DNA from 2 places in the Azonexus sp. GW821-FHT04F04 genome. Region 1 is predicted to be linked to the other one. Evidence: predicted binding sites of a transcription regulator. Region 1 holds the regulator's gene; the other holds the start of a gene.
What was found. Region 1 encodes sigma-54, which starts transcription at its own class of promoters, with help from an activator protein. Its sites were predicted from a motif close to TGGCACGCTTNCTGCTNA; they were not measured.
Positions count from the first base shown of each region.

Region 2: a site for sigma-54 is predicted at 3,570-3,587, ahead of AC07TV_RS12725 (nitrate reductase). Genes of this name have one in related genera too.

Region 1 is NZ_JBWKSX010000001.1:158,351-165,588, forward strand. It holds gene AC07TV_RS00745 (hypothetical protein) at 1-285, opposite strand, end outside; gene recA (recombinase RecA) at 344-1,372, shown strand; gene recX (recombination regulator RecX) at 1,365-1,796, shown strand; gene lptB (LPS export ABC transporter ATP-binding protein) at 1,793-2,527, shown strand; gene AC07TV_RS00765 (RNA polymerase factor sigma-54) at 2,555-4,027, shown strand; gene hpf (ribosome hibernation-promoting factor, HPF/YfiA family) at 4,043-4,369, shown strand; gene ptsN (PTS IIA-like nitrogen regulatory protein PtsN) at 4,426-4,872, shown strand; gene hprK (HPr(Ser) kinase/phosphatase) at 4,882-5,817, shown strand; gene AC07TV_RS00785 (hypothetical protein) at 5,866-6,123, shown strand; gene AC07TV_RS00790 (FHA domain-containing protein) at 6,171-7,073, opposite strand; gene ttcA (tRNA 2-thiocytidine(32) synthetase TtcA) at 7,136-7,238, opposite strand, start outside.
Region 2 is NZ_JBWKSX010000005.1:283,434-290,671, forward strand. It holds gene ybiB (DNA-binding protein YbiB) at 1-806, opposite strand, end outside; gene AC07TV_RS12725 (nitrate reductase) at 825-3,548, opposite strand; gene AC07TV_RS12730 (ClpXP protease specificity-enhancing factor) at 3,676-4,110, opposite strand; gene AC07TV_RS12735 (glutathione S-transferase N-terminal domain-containing protein) at 4,114-4,710, opposite strand; gene AC07TV_RS12740 (cytochrome c1) at 4,794-5,513, opposite strand; gene AC07TV_RS12745 (cytochrome b) at 5,527-6,828, opposite strand; gene petA (ubiquinol-cytochrome c reductase iron-sulfur subunit) at 6,832-7,238, opposite strand, start outside.

The DNA of each region.
Region 1 (7,238 bases):
GTGGTCGGTCGTCTTGCTCGCCCACCAGTACCACGGCGCTGGTTTGGCGAAACTCTGCGGCGCATTGACGGCCAGCCAAATGCAGAGCAGCAGCTTGCCGAGCCTTGATTTGAATGCAGAATTTTCTTGCCAAGCGATCATGGTAAATGTACTGTATTTATACACAGTATTTAAGTAATGGCGGAGCGGGCTGGGAATATACCTCGTCTGCTCCGTGTAATCAGTGAAATTGACGGCTGCCGATGGCATATCCGGAACAATCAGCCTGTCGATCAAACGCAGCAATTTCTATTCCATCTTTGGCCCCTGTGCCATAATCCGCTCAAATTTCCGAGGTAACTCCATGGACGACAACAAGGCAAAGGCGCTCGCCGCAGCGCTGCAACAGATCGAAAAGCAATTCGGCAAAGGCTCCATCATGAAGATGGGCGACGCCGAAATCGACGAAGGCATTCAGGTCGTGTCTACCGGCTCGCTCGGTTTGGACATCGCGCTGGGCGTCGGTGGCCTGCCGCGCGGTCGCGTCGTTGAAATCTACGGTCCGGAATCTTCCGGCAAGACCACGCTCTGTCTGCAAGTCGTGGCCGAAATGCAGAAGCTCGGCGGTGTTGCTGCCTTCATCGACGCCGAACACGCGCTCGATCCGCAATACGCCCAGAAGCTTGGCGTCAATGTCGGCGACCTGCTGATCTCGCAGCCGGATACCGGCGAACAAGCCCTTGAAATTGCCGACATGCTGGTTCGCTCCGGTTCGGTTGACATCATCGTCATCGACTCGGTCGCCGCCCTCACCCCGCGCGCTGAAATCGAAGGCGAAATGGGCGACCAGATGGTCGGCCTGCACGCCCGCCTGATGAGCCAGGCCCTGCGCAAGCTGACTGCCAACATCAAGAAGACCAACACGCTGGTCATTTTCATCAACCAGATCCGCATGAAGATCGGCGTCATGTTCGGTTCGCCGGAAACGACGACCGGCGGCAACGCGCTCAAGTTCTACGCTTCGGTTCGCCTCGACATCCGCCGCATCGGCGCGATCAAGAAGGGCGACGAAGTCATCGGCAGCGAAACCAAGGTCAAGGTCGTCAAGAACAAGGTCGCTCCGCCCTTCCGCGAAGCCATCTTCGACATCCTCTACGGTGAAGGCATTTCCCGTCAGGGCGAAGTGGTCGAAATGGGCGTCTCCCACAAGCTGGTCGAAAAATCCGGCGCCTGGTACTCCTACAAGGGCGAAAAGATCGGCCAGGGCAAGGACAATTCCCGCGAATTCCTGAAGTCGCACCCGGAAATCGCCCAGGAAATCGAGGCGAAGATCCGCGAAGCGGCCAGCACCACCGTCATCAAGCCGACCAAGGCGGCTGCGGCGGATGCCTGACTTGCGCGTCCGCGCCCTGCAATTGCTGACCCGGCGTGACTACAGCCGGGCCGGCTTGCAGGCCAAGCTCGCTCCGCATGCCGAATCGGCGGAAGAGCTGTCGGCAGTGCTCGATACCTTGCAGGCCGAACGCCTGCTCTCCGATTGCCGCTACGCTACTCAACGGGTTGCAGTGCGGGGAAGACGTTACGGCGATGCGCGACTGCGCCAGGAGTTGCGCCAGCAAGGCGTCAGCGATGCCGACATCGCCAAGGCCCTGCCCGAAGCCGGTGATGAAACCGAACGCTGCCGGGTAATTTGGACCAAAAAGTTCGGTCGACCGCCGGAAACCGCCGAGGAGCGTGGCAAACAGATGCGTTTCCTGCAATATCGTGGCTTTTCCAACGACGCCATTCGGCGGGCCATGCAGGGAGTGGATGAATGAACATGCCGGCAGCCAAACTCTCGGCCCACAATCTCAAGAAGCGTTACAAGGCGCGGACAGTCGTCGAAGACGTCTCTTTCGAGGTCAAGTCCGGTGAAGTCGTCGGTCTGCTTGGTCCGAACGGTGCCGGCAAGACCACCTGTTTTTACATGATCGTCGGGCTGGTCGCGGCTGACGGCGGCGAAGTCTATATCGACGACAATCGCCTGACTCACCTGCCGATGCACAGCCGGGCGAGGCTTGGCCTGTCCTATCTGCCGCAGGAAGCCTCGGTTTTCCGCAAGCTCAATGTCGAGGAAAACATCCGTGCCATCCTCGAGCTGCTCAAATTGCCGCAAGCCGAGTTGAACGATCGCCTTGAGGGGTTGCTGGCCGAACTGCATATCAGCCACGTCCGCCACGTCAATGCCTCGGCACTGTCCGGTGGCGAGCGGCGTCGCGTTGAAATTGCCCGCGCCCTGGCGACCAATCCACGGTTTATCCTGCTTGACGAGCCGTTTGCCGGCGTCGATCCGATCGCCGTGCTCGAAATTCAGAAAATTATCCGCTTCCTCAAGGAGCGCGGAATCGGCGTCCTGATTACCGACCACAATGTCCGCGAGACGCTGGGTATTTGCGACCACGCGTACATTATCAACGCCGGAAACGTTCTGGCGGCTGGACGGCCGGACGAAATCGTTGATAATGAAAGCGTACGAAAGGTTTATCTCGGCGAGCACTTCAAGCTCTGACCGGAAGATAGAAACCGACCCCAACCAATGAAGCCGGCACTCCAGCTAAAACTCTCCCAACATCTGGCGCTGACTCCTCAGCTGCAGCAGTCAATCAAACTGCTGCAGTTGTCGACGATCGAAATGCAGCAGGAAATCGAGCGATATTTGCTCGAGAATCCGATGCTCGAGCGCGAGGACGAACAGGGCGGCGAGGCTTTTTCCGGCGCTCAGCAATTTGATTCTCCGCAGACCACCGAAGGCGAACGCGAACAAAGGGTCGAGCGCGAAGAGCGTGATGCACGTGACGACCGCGAGCAGGACGTACCTTCCGCTCCCTCTGATGTCGACGATGACCGCTGGGCCGCTGACGCCGGCACCTTTACCGGCGCCGGGCGGGATGAGGACGACGACAGCGATTCACAGGATACGCACGGCACGACGATCAGCCTGCGCGATCACCTCGGCTGGCAATTGGGCATGACCCAGGTTTCGGAGCGTGACCGCAGTCTGGTGCGCTTCCTGATTGAGGCGCTCGACGACGACGGCTATCTGTCGGCTACGCTGGAGGAGCTCTGGGAAACGCTGCCGCCGGAGTACGAAATTGAAATCGAAGAGCTCGAAATCGCGCTGCATCACATCCAGAATTTCGATCCGGTCGGGATTGGTGCCCGAAATTTGCAGGAATGTCTGGCCCTGCAACTAAAAGCCTTGCCGCGCGGCGATGAGGTCCGGGATCTGGCTTTGACTATCGTCCAGAAGCATCTGGAACTCCTGGCCGCCCGTGATTTCACCAAGATTCGCCGTCTGACTGGTTGCGACGACGAGTCGCTGAAGGCTGCACAGGCTGTGATTACCAGCCTCAACCCGCGGCCAGCCGCCCGTTTTTCCCAGATTGAAGCGCGCTATATCACGCCGGACGTGATTGTGAAGAAGCTCAAGGGAAAGTGGACGGCGTACATCAATCCTGACGCTTACCCACGCCTGCGTATCAACCGTCTTTATGCCGAAATTCTTGCCAAGCAGCGACGTGGTAACGGCAACCTGTCGACACAGCTGCAGGAGGCTCGCTGGCTGATCAAGAACGTACAGCAGCGTTTTGAGACAATTCATCGTGTTACGCAGGCCATTGTTGACCGTCAGCGTCAATTCTTTGAACACGGAGAAGTCGCCATGCGCCCGCTCGTTTTGCGCGAAATCGCTGACATTCTCGGTTTGCACGAGTCGACCGTATCGCGTGTCACCAGCCAGAAATACATGGCGACGCCGCGCGGCATCTTCGAACTCAAATACTTCTTCGGCAGTCATGTCTCCACCGATACCGGTGGTGCCTGTTCTGCTACGGCCATCCGGGCGCTGATCAAGCAATTGATCTCGGCCGAGGATGGCAAGAAGCCCTTGTCGGATAGTCAATTATCCGAAATACTAGGCCAGCAGGGAATCGTAGTTGCCCGACGGACGGTTGCAAAATACCGCGAGTCGCTCAACATCCCACCGGTCAATTTACGCAAGACCCTGTAGAGAGAGGAGAATAAAGTGAATCTGCAGATTAGTGGTCACCACATTGAAGTTACCCCGGCACTTCGCGAATACGTCGAGAACAAGCTGGATCCCGTGATCCGCCATTTCGACAAGGTAACCGGCGTCAGCGTCGTGTTGTCGGTTGAGAAACTCAAGCAGAAAGGTGAAGTCACGCTTCACGTGCCTGGCAAGGACATCCACGTTGAAGAGTCCGGTGACGATCTCTACGCCGCTATCGATGCCTTGTTCGACAAGCTGGACCGTCAGGTTCAGAAGTACAAGCAAAAAGTCCAGGACCACCATCGCGGTGACAAGCCGGGGCTGCACTCCGTCGCTGAATAAGCGTTGAACGGGCCGCACCGTAACAGGCTGCGGCCTTTGTTTTTCCAACCTTCCCTATGAACCCCCTAACCAACCTTCTATCAACCGATCAGGTTCTGCTCGATCTTGAGGCCAGCAGCAAGAAGCGGGTCTTCGAACAGGCAGGCATGCTTTTCGAAAATCGCCTTGGTCTTGCCCGATCGATCATTTTCGATAGCTTGTTCGCCCGCGAAAAGCTCGGTTCCACCGGCTTGGGTCAGGGTGTAGCAATTCCCCATGGTCGAATCAAGGGGCTGAAACAAGCCGTTGGCGCCTTTCTGCGTCTGGCAACACCGGTTCCTTTTGATTCGCCGGACGGGCGACCCGTCGATCTGCTCTTCGTGCTATTGGTTCCCGAGCAAGCGACCGAGCAGCACCTGCAGATACTTTCCGAGTTGGCCCAGAACTTTTCCGATCGGGCATTCCGCGAAAAATTGCACGCCGCGGCTGATCCAGCCGCCGTAGTCGCCCTTTTTCAGGGCTGAGTTTAGTTCGTGCGTCACGTAAGTCTGGTTCAGCTTTACGAGGACAACCGCGAAAAGTTGCTGTTGAGCTGGAATATCGTCCCCCATGCTGACCGCCGCATCGAGATCAAGGGCTCCAATAATTACGGTGCCGATCTGGTTGGCCACATCAATATTATTCATCCGGAGCGTCTGCAGGTCCTTGGTCTGGCGGAATATGAGTGGGCCATGCGCATTGGCGAGCGTCGCTTCGCACAGATGCTCAGTGATCTGCTCGGGGCCCAACCGCCAGCCGTCATCGTCGCGGATGGCCTGACGCCACCACCATTGGTGGTCGAGACCTGCACCCAATTGACGACACCGCTGATTTTTTCACCCAAGCCGTGTTCGGCAATCATCGATCTGCTGCGCATTTACCTGTCAGCACGCCTGGCCGATACGGTCAGCCTCCACGGCGTCTTCATGGATGTTCTCGGGATGGGCGTCCTGATTACCGGCGACTCCGGAGTAGGCAAGTCTGAGTTGGCTCTGGAGCTTATTTCGCGGGGCCATGGGCTGGTTGCCGATGATGTTGTCGAAATGGCCCGAATAGCGCCGACCACTATTGAAGGCCGCTGCCCCGGAATGCTGCGCGATTTTCTTGAGGTGCGCGGGCTTGGCTTGCTCAATATCCGGACAATCTTTGGCGAAACGGCTTCGCGCCGGAAAATGAAACTCAAGCTGATCGTTCACCTGCAAAGAACGTCGACGGCAGCCGATGCGCCACGTTTACCGCTCGATGCCCAAACCCATGAAGTGCTCGGCGTTCCGATTCGCAAGGTTGTCATTCCCGTGGCAGCTGGCCGCAATCTGGCAGTCTTGCTCGAAGCGGCAGTGCGCAACACGATTCTTCAGTTGCGGGGGATCGACAGCATGCAGGATTTCATGGATCGCCAGCAACGTACGATGCTTGACGATGACGCATGAATGGCCGATAGTACATCGGCGTTTCAAACCTTATAGAGGGGACTCCCAATGAAGAAATTGATTGCTCTGTTGATTGTCGCATTTGCTGCTACCACTGCTTTTGCCGCTGATGATTGTGCTGCCCAGGCCGCCGAGAAAAAGCTGGCTGGTGCCGCGAAAAACAGCTTCATGAAGAAGTGCACCCGAGACGCCGGTGCTGCTCCGGAAAACGAAGCTTGTGCCACCGCCGCCAAGGAAAAGAAACTGGCTGGTGCCGCCAAGAACAGCTTTATGAAGAAGTGCGCGGCCGACGCTGCAGCCAAGTAATCAACCCGTACGGGGAATAGTCGGCCATCTGCGGATGGCCGATTTTTTTACAAGTGCTCGAATTCGGCAATATCGGCCAGCGGATCGCTACCGGAATTGCCAAAACTGATCTGGCCACGACTTTCGAGTTGAATTTCATGGCGCCGGACCATAACTTCCTGACGCCCTGACAGAGTGACGAAGCAGCCATTTGTGCTGGTATCGATCAGATAGAAGCCATCGTTGCGCCGTTCGACCCGAGCATGCTGGCGCGAGGCCTTGCGGTCATCGATGATCAGCTTGCAGCCAAGATCGCGGCCAATAGTCAGCACCGGGGTTTTATCGTCAAGCAGGAAGGCTTTGCCGCGATGGCGAACGCATAGTCGGTCGGGGGGGGCTGTGCTGCTTGGGCCAAAAGCAGAATGTGCCGAATTGGCGGTCGCACCTTGATAGTTTGGCCAGTTGATCTGGAAAAGCGCTAATGCTTCGCCGTCTTCCGGAACGCTACCAAGTTCTGGTACGGGGTCGGCAGAAATGAAGCAGGGTTCGGACAGTGCCTCAACCAGAAGCGAGCTACACAAAATCTGATCTCGCCGAGCAATACCGGCGATACGCGCGGCCGTCGAGATGGCCGAGCCGGTGAGTTTTTTGCCGTCGTCAGACACTTCTCCGCAATGCAAACCGATGCGAATAGTGAGTTTCAGGCCGGAAACAGGGGGCAGATCGGCGATCCGCTGTTGCATGTCGATCGCAGCCTGACATGCATCTTCAGCTGTTTCAAAGGCACCCAGCAACTCGTCTCCGACGACCTGTATGGTCTTGCCCTTGTAGCCATCGATGGATCGCTTCATGCGCTTGAGGCAACGTTCAACTGCGTGCATTGCCTCTTTGTCGCCAAGACGCTCGAAAAGCGCGGTGCTGCCGGAGACATCGGCGAACATCACAATCAGTTTTCGTTGCGTGGCACTCATTGTCTACCTGGAGTCCATGAATTAACGACTGCTCATTATATGTTGATCGTGCCGCTTCTGCATTATGCCGAAAGGCTTATCGGGATGGTCCCGCTGATCGGCATTTCCGGGAGGTCGAATGCAATATCGCCCTCTTCGACAGGAGTGTCCAGAGTGAGCCCACGG
Region 2 (7,238 bases), on a different contig from region 1:
GCCTCCGGCAGATTTGGCAAGGCGCGCAGGCTCTCGTGCTCGGCCTCGAACAGGGTGTCAACGCCGCCGTCGTGGATGAACTCAAGGCGCGGCCGGCGCTTCGGATTGGCAAAGGGCTCACCCTCGGTGCCGCGCAGGAGCAACGCACGGTCGCCACGGGCGAGCAGGATGTCGCGCATCAGATCGATAAATTCTGGATGGGTCGCTGGCGCGACGAGGACAGCATCGCCGTGGAAGGGGTTGATCAGTTTGACCAGACTGTGCGCGCTGTTGCGCACGCCAAGGCGGCTGCGCAGGCCGAGCAGGTTGTGGATGCCCGGGCACAGCGCGTTGAGCGGCAGGAAGGCCAGCCCTTTCTCTTCGAGGGCGATCTGCGCCTGCGTCGTCGAGGCGACGGGCATGATGCCCAGCTCGCGAAAAATGTGCGCCGTGGTTACCCGGCCAAAACCCTCCAACAGGCCATGGACCACGACCGGCACGCCAAAGCGCTGGAGCAGCAAGGCGAGCAGTGGCGTCAGGTTGGCTTCCTTGCGGCCCCCGTTGTAGGTCGGCAGGGCAACCGGCCGAACGCGGCCGTGCGGCATGTCGAGACGGTGCGTGCGCTCGGCTGTGGCGTCCATGAAGCCGAGCATTTCGTCGAGCGATTCGCCCTTGACGCGCAGGCCAAGGATGATTGCACCCATTTCGAGATCCGGCACGCCGCCGTCGAGCATTGCCGCGTAAATCTGCTGCGCATCGTCGCGCGGCAGATCACGCGCGCCCTGGGCGCCGCGTCCGATCTCCTTGATGAATTGTCCGTAGCTCACTGTCTCCTCCGGTTGCGGTCAAGCCGCAGCTGCGATTCTGGGGGGATGCTCTGCCACCATGCGCTTGATATCCGGCACACATGAACCGCAGAACGTTCCGCATTTCAAGCTCTTCTGGAGTTGCGGCAGATCAGCCCCTTTCTCCAGTTCCTGGTGAATCTGCACATCGCTGACATCAGCGCATTTGCAGACGATGTTGCGTGCCACCATGCTCACCGGCGGCTTGGCCGACGGCGCCAGAGCGAAGCGGATCAGGCTGACATCGAGTTCATCCTCGGCCATCGCCTGCCGCAACCACGCCAGGGCCAGCGTCTCGCCGGCCAGCCGGACGCCAAGCAGGCGGCCTTGCTGGGCAATGGCCTTCTTGCTGATCCGGCGCGTCGGGTCAGCATAGAGAATGGCCCCCTCCTCGCCATCCAGCCCGAAGAGGCGATCCAGCGCAAAGATCTCGGCATCCGCCGCCGGCCCGGCACAGGCGGCGCGGAAGACGACCAGCGGCGTGGTCCGGCCATACAGGCCGACGTTGGCATACGGATAATCCGCCAGAACAGCGCGGGCCCGCTGAAGTAGTTCCAGCGCCTCCGATTGGCTGGTGCAGCGACGAACTACAGCCAGCGGGTAGGACAACTCGGCCTTGATGATCTGGACAGCGGCATGCTTCAGCTCGGGCTGTAACGAATAGGGGTCGATGGCATCCGAGCTCAGCGCATTGGTACCCGGCGTATTCATGAACTGGCTGCCCCAATGCATCGGCATCCACGCCCGGCCTTTGGCCAGCCCGGGACGCTCGGCTATACGGACGACCATCTCGCCGCGGCCATTGTTCACTTTGGCCAAATCGCCCGACTCCAGCCCACGATGCCGCATGTCGCAAGGATGCATGGCGAGCAGCGGTTCGTCTTCAAGATTGAACAGGCGCGGCACGGTGCCGGTGCGGCTCATACCGTGCCATTGATCGCGCATGCGACCGGAAAGCAGGCTGATCGGCCGCTCGGGCGTCGTCAGTTCGGCCGTTGGCTGATGTTCGATGGCGACAAAGCGCGCCTTGCCATCGGCTGTCGGAAAACGTCCATCCTCGTAGAGGCGGACCTTGCCAATACTGGCACCTTCCGGATACGGCCATTGCTGCGGCCCCTGCGCTTCGAGCACGGCATAGGACAAGCCAGTGATGTCGAGATCGCGCCCGCGCGTACTTTCCCGGTGCTCGTTGAAGATATCTTCGGGGTTGGCGTAGGGGAACAAGCGCCCGGCGTCGGTACGCCCCAGCTTTTCACCCAGTCGGCGGGCGAAATCGACGACGATTTCCCAGTCGTGACGTGCCTCGCCAGGTGCCTGAATGGCTGGCTGGAGGCGCGTGATGCAGCGTTCGGAATTAGTTACCGTGCCATGCTTTTCGCCCCAGCCACTGGCCGGTAGCAGCAAATCGGCGTAATCGGCGGTGTCGGTATTGCCATAGGTTTCCTGCAACACGACGTATTCGGCGGCGAGCAAGGCTTCACGGACGGCCGCCTGATTCGGCAACGACTGGGCCGGATTGGTGCAGGCGATCCAGACGGCCTTGATTTCGCCGGTTTTGAGTGCTTTGAACAGGTCGACCGCAGACTTTCCAGGTTTTGCCGGCACCTCAGGAACGCCCCACAAGCGAGCAACCTCAGCCCGATGCTCGGGGTTGGCCAGGTCACGGTGGGCCGACAGCAAATTGGCCAAGCCGCCAACTTCGCGTCCGCCCATGGCATTCGGCTGGCCGGTCAGCGAGAACGGACCGGCCCCCGGCTTGCCGATCTGGCCCGTCGCAAGGTGCAGGTGAATGATGCCAGCGTTGTTGTGGGTGCCGTGGGACGACTGGTTGAGTCCCTGACAATAGAGCGACAGCGAGGCGTCGCTGGCGCCGAACCAGCGCGCCGCCTGAACGATGGCCTCGGCTGGTACGCCACAGAGATCGGCAACCTTGTCTGGCGAGTAATTTTTGACGATGTCGGCGAGCGCCTCGAAACCGTTGGTGTGGGCTTCGACATAGCCGTGATCAACCATGCCCTCAGCGATGAGCACATGCAGCATGCCGTTGAACAGCGCGATGTCGCTGCCCGGTTTGATCGACAAATGCAGGTCGGCAATCTCCGCGCTTTCCGTGCGGCGGGGATCGGCGACGATAACCTTGAGGTCAGGATTGGCCGCCTTCGCATCTTCGATGTAGCGAAACACAATCGGGTGCGCGATGGCCGGATTGGCACCGCTGATGAAAATCACCTTGGCCTGCAGGATGTCGGCATAGCTGCACGGCGGCGCATCGGCGCCCAGCGTCTGCTTGTAGCCGGCAACGGCCGAGGACATGCAGAGGCGTGAATTGGTATCGACATTGTTGGTGCCGATCAGCCCCTTGGCCAGCTTGTTGAAAACGTAATAATCCTCGGTCAGCAACTGGCCGGATATGTAGAAGGCAACCGAATCCGGGCCATATTGCTTAATGGTGGCAGCGAAACGCTCGGCGGCTTCGTCCAGCGCGCCCTCCCAGCCAAGGCGTTGGCCCGCCCCGCCGCGGTTTGCACGCTTTTCGGGGAACTGCAGGCGATAGGTCGGATTGACTGTCTGATTCAGCGTCGCACCTTTCGTACACAAACGGCCGCGATTGGCCGGGTGCGCGGGATCGCCCCTCAGTCCGGTGATAGCACCATTCTCGGTTTCAATGAGTACGCCACAACCAACTCCGCAGTAGCAACAGGTAGACTTGACTTCAGTTCGCATGATTTTCCTTCCGGCTTGGCTTGAGCAACAGCTATGCCAAGTTGAAAAATCATGGACTTGCATGACAAAAGGGGAAATCCCTTTGTGGAATTTCCCCTTTTTAGTGCGTCAACCGCAGCTTGCGTCCCTATTTGATGCGTTGCAGCCATGGACGCCCTGCTTCTGGGCGTGGCGGCTCGGGCGGCGGCTCTTCGGGCTCCACCGCAGACTCGCCGGCATCGATGAATTCGGCTGTCCCTTCATCCTCGGCGCCATCCACCTCAAATGCCATTCCTGCACCGTTTTCGCGTGCATAGATTGCCGAAACACGCTCGACCGGCACAGACAGGTCACGGGCAACACCACCAAAACGGGCCTGAAAATCGATGAAATCGTTTCCGATCAGCAATTTTTTGGTCGCATCCGGCCCCAGATTCAGCACAATCTGGCCGTCGCGAACAAACTCGCGCGGGACGCGGGTGCGCTCATCGACCTCAACCGCGATATACGGTGTGAAACCATTGTCACAGCACCATTCCCAGATGGCGCGCAGGAGGTAAGGCTTGGTGGACGGAAGTTCCATGCCTTACTTGCGCATTGCCTTTTCGGACGGAGTCAGCGCATCGATGAAACCCTGACGACTGAAAATGCGCTCGGCGTACTTCATGAGCGGTGCAGCCGCCTTGCCAAGGTCGATGCCGTAATGGTCGAGACGCCAGAGCAGCGGGGCAATGGCCACGTCAAGCATGGAGAACTCATCGCCCAGCATGAATTTCTGCTTGTTGAAGATCGGCACGATTTCAGTCAGACGAGCCTTGATTTCCTGACGAGCCTTGTCGGCCGTCTTGCCGTTCTTCTCAATCACTTCCATGAACGAAAAGATTTCCCGCTCCATGCCGACCAGCAGCTGGCGGGCACGGGCACGCATGATCGGGTCGGCCGGCATCAGTTGCGGATGCGGAAAACGCTCGTCGATGTATTCGTTGATGATATTCGGCTCAAACAGGACCAGATCACGTTCGACCAGAACCGGCACACGATTGTGCGGGTTGATCGCCGCCATTTCTTCCGGCTTGTTGAACATGTCGACGTCGATAACCTGAAAATCCATGCCCTTTTCGAACAGGACAATCCGGCAACGGTGACTAAAGGGGCAGGTGGTGCCCGAGTAGAGGTTCATCATTTGTGGTAACCCTCAAAATGAGATTCGGCATCGGGGGCCGGCCAGAGCCAAACCCGCGATGCCGTTAGCTGATCCAGGAAGGATCAGTGAATGTCTTTCCAGTATTCCTTCTTGAGCGCGTAGGCGACAACAAAGAGAACTGCCAGGAAGGCCAGAACGAACCAGCCCAGAGTGCGGCGATATTCTTGCTGCGGTTCGCCCATCCAGACCATGAAACCGACCAGATCGGAAACCGACTTGTCGAATTCAGCCGGTGCCATCGAGCCCGGTACTGCCAATTCCAGCTTGTGCGTTTCGTGATTCATCACTTGCTGGCCTTGCAGGCCGTACAGAACATGCGGCATGCCGACATTCTCGAACACCGTGTTGTTCCAGCCTGTCGGACGGTTGGCATCACGATAGAAGGAACGCAGATAGGTGTAGAGCCAGTCCGCACCGGCACCGGCATTGCCGGCTTCGCCACGGGCCCGGGCAATGATGGTCAGATCCGGGGGTGTAGCACCGAACCACTGTTTCTGCTCGTCGGAACGGGCGGCAACACGCATCAGTTCACCGATCTTGTCGGACGTGAACATCAGGTTTTCCTTGACCTGCTGCTCGGTCAGACCGAGATCCAGCAAGTTCTTGTAGCGCATGTAGGAAGCACCGTGACAGTTCATGCAGTAATTGACGAACAGCTTGGCACCATTCTGCAACGCTGCTTTGTCGCTGACCGAACCAGGCCACTTGTCGATATGGGCGGTGTTACCGCTGGCAAACGCCATGATCGGCGCGAAGAGCAAGGCGATAAGGAATTTTTTCATTTTTGTCATCCTCTCACTTGAACGTCACACGGTCGGGGACCGGCTTGAACTTGTCCATCCGCGACCACCACGGCATAGCGAGGAAGAAACCGAAGTAGAACACCGAACAGACCTGCGATACCAGTTCGCCCATCGGCGACGGGGACAGAGTACCCAGATAGCCAAGAACGAAGAAGCAGATGACAAAGATGGTCAGCAAGGTCTTGTAGATCGGACCACGGTAACGGATCGACTTGACCGGGCTACGATCGAGCCAAGGCAGGAAAGCGAAGATCACCACCGAAGCGCCCATGGCAACCACACCCCAGAACTTGGCATCGAGACCGAACAGCGGATAGGTAACCGCACGCAGGATCGAGTAGAACGGCGTGAAGTACCAGACCGGAGCGATGTGCGGCGGTGTCTTCAAGGGGTCAGCCGGGTAGAAGTTCGGCGTTTCCAGGAAGTAACCACCACCTTCCGGTGCCCAGAACATTACGGCAGAGAAAACCATCAGGAAGACAACAACACCAACGATGTCCTTGACCGTGTAGTACGGATGGAACGGGATGCCGTCACGCGGAATACCGTTTTCGTCCTTGTTGGCCTTGATTTCAACGCCGTCAGGGTTGTTCGAACCGGTTTCGTGCAGGGCCAGGACGTGAGCAGCAACCAAACCGATCAGAACGAGCGGGAAGGCAATCACGTGGAAGGAGAAGAAGCGATTCAGCGTAGCATCGCCAACAACGAAGTCGCCGCGAATGATCAGCGACAGATCACCACCGATAACAGGGATCGCCGAGAACAGGTTAACAATAACCTGAGCGCCCCAGTAGGACATCTGACCCCATGGCAGCAGGTAGCCAAAGAAGGCTTCACCCATCAGGCAAAGGAAAATGCCCACGCCGAACAGCCAGGTCAACTCACGTGGTTTGCGATACGAACCGTAGAGAAGACCACGGAACATGTGCATATAGACCACGATGAAGAAGGCAGAAGCACCGGTGGAGTGCATGTAGCGAATCAGCCACCCACCCGACACATCACGCATGATGTATTCAACCGAGGCAAACGCAATTGGCACACCATTGGCGTTCAGCGCGGCATCCGGCTTGTAGTGCATAACCAGGAAGATGCCGGTAACGATCTGGATAACCAGAACCAGCAGCGCCAGAGAGCCGAAGAAATACCAGAAGTTGAAGTTCTTCGGGGCGTAGTACTCAGACAGGTGGCCCTTCCACATGGAAGTCGCCGGGAAACGGGCATCAACCCATTCCAGAGCGTTACCGGCCAGTGAGCCGTCTGATTTGTATTTCTCGAAATTGCCAGCAGCCATTTCTTATGCTCCCTTCTTGTCTTCGCCGATCATGATACGGGTATCGGCGAGATACACGTGCGGCGGCACTTCGAGGTTGGTCGGGGCAGGCTTCGACTTGTATACACGACCAGCAAAGTCGAAGGTCGAACCATGGCAAGGACACAGGAAGCCTCCCAGCCAGCCATCAGGCATTCCCTCTTCGGTACCGGCCTTGAACTTCTGGGACGGAGAGCAACCTAAGTGGGTACAGATACCGACAACAACCATGATTTCGGGCTTGATGGAGCGCGTATCGTTCTGTGCATAAGCCGGTTGCTGATTTTTCTCGGACTTTGGATCAGCGACCGCATCAGCCAGCTTGGGCAGCGTATCCATCATCTCCTTGGTGCGGTTGATAATCCACACCGGCTTGCCACGCCACTCGACGG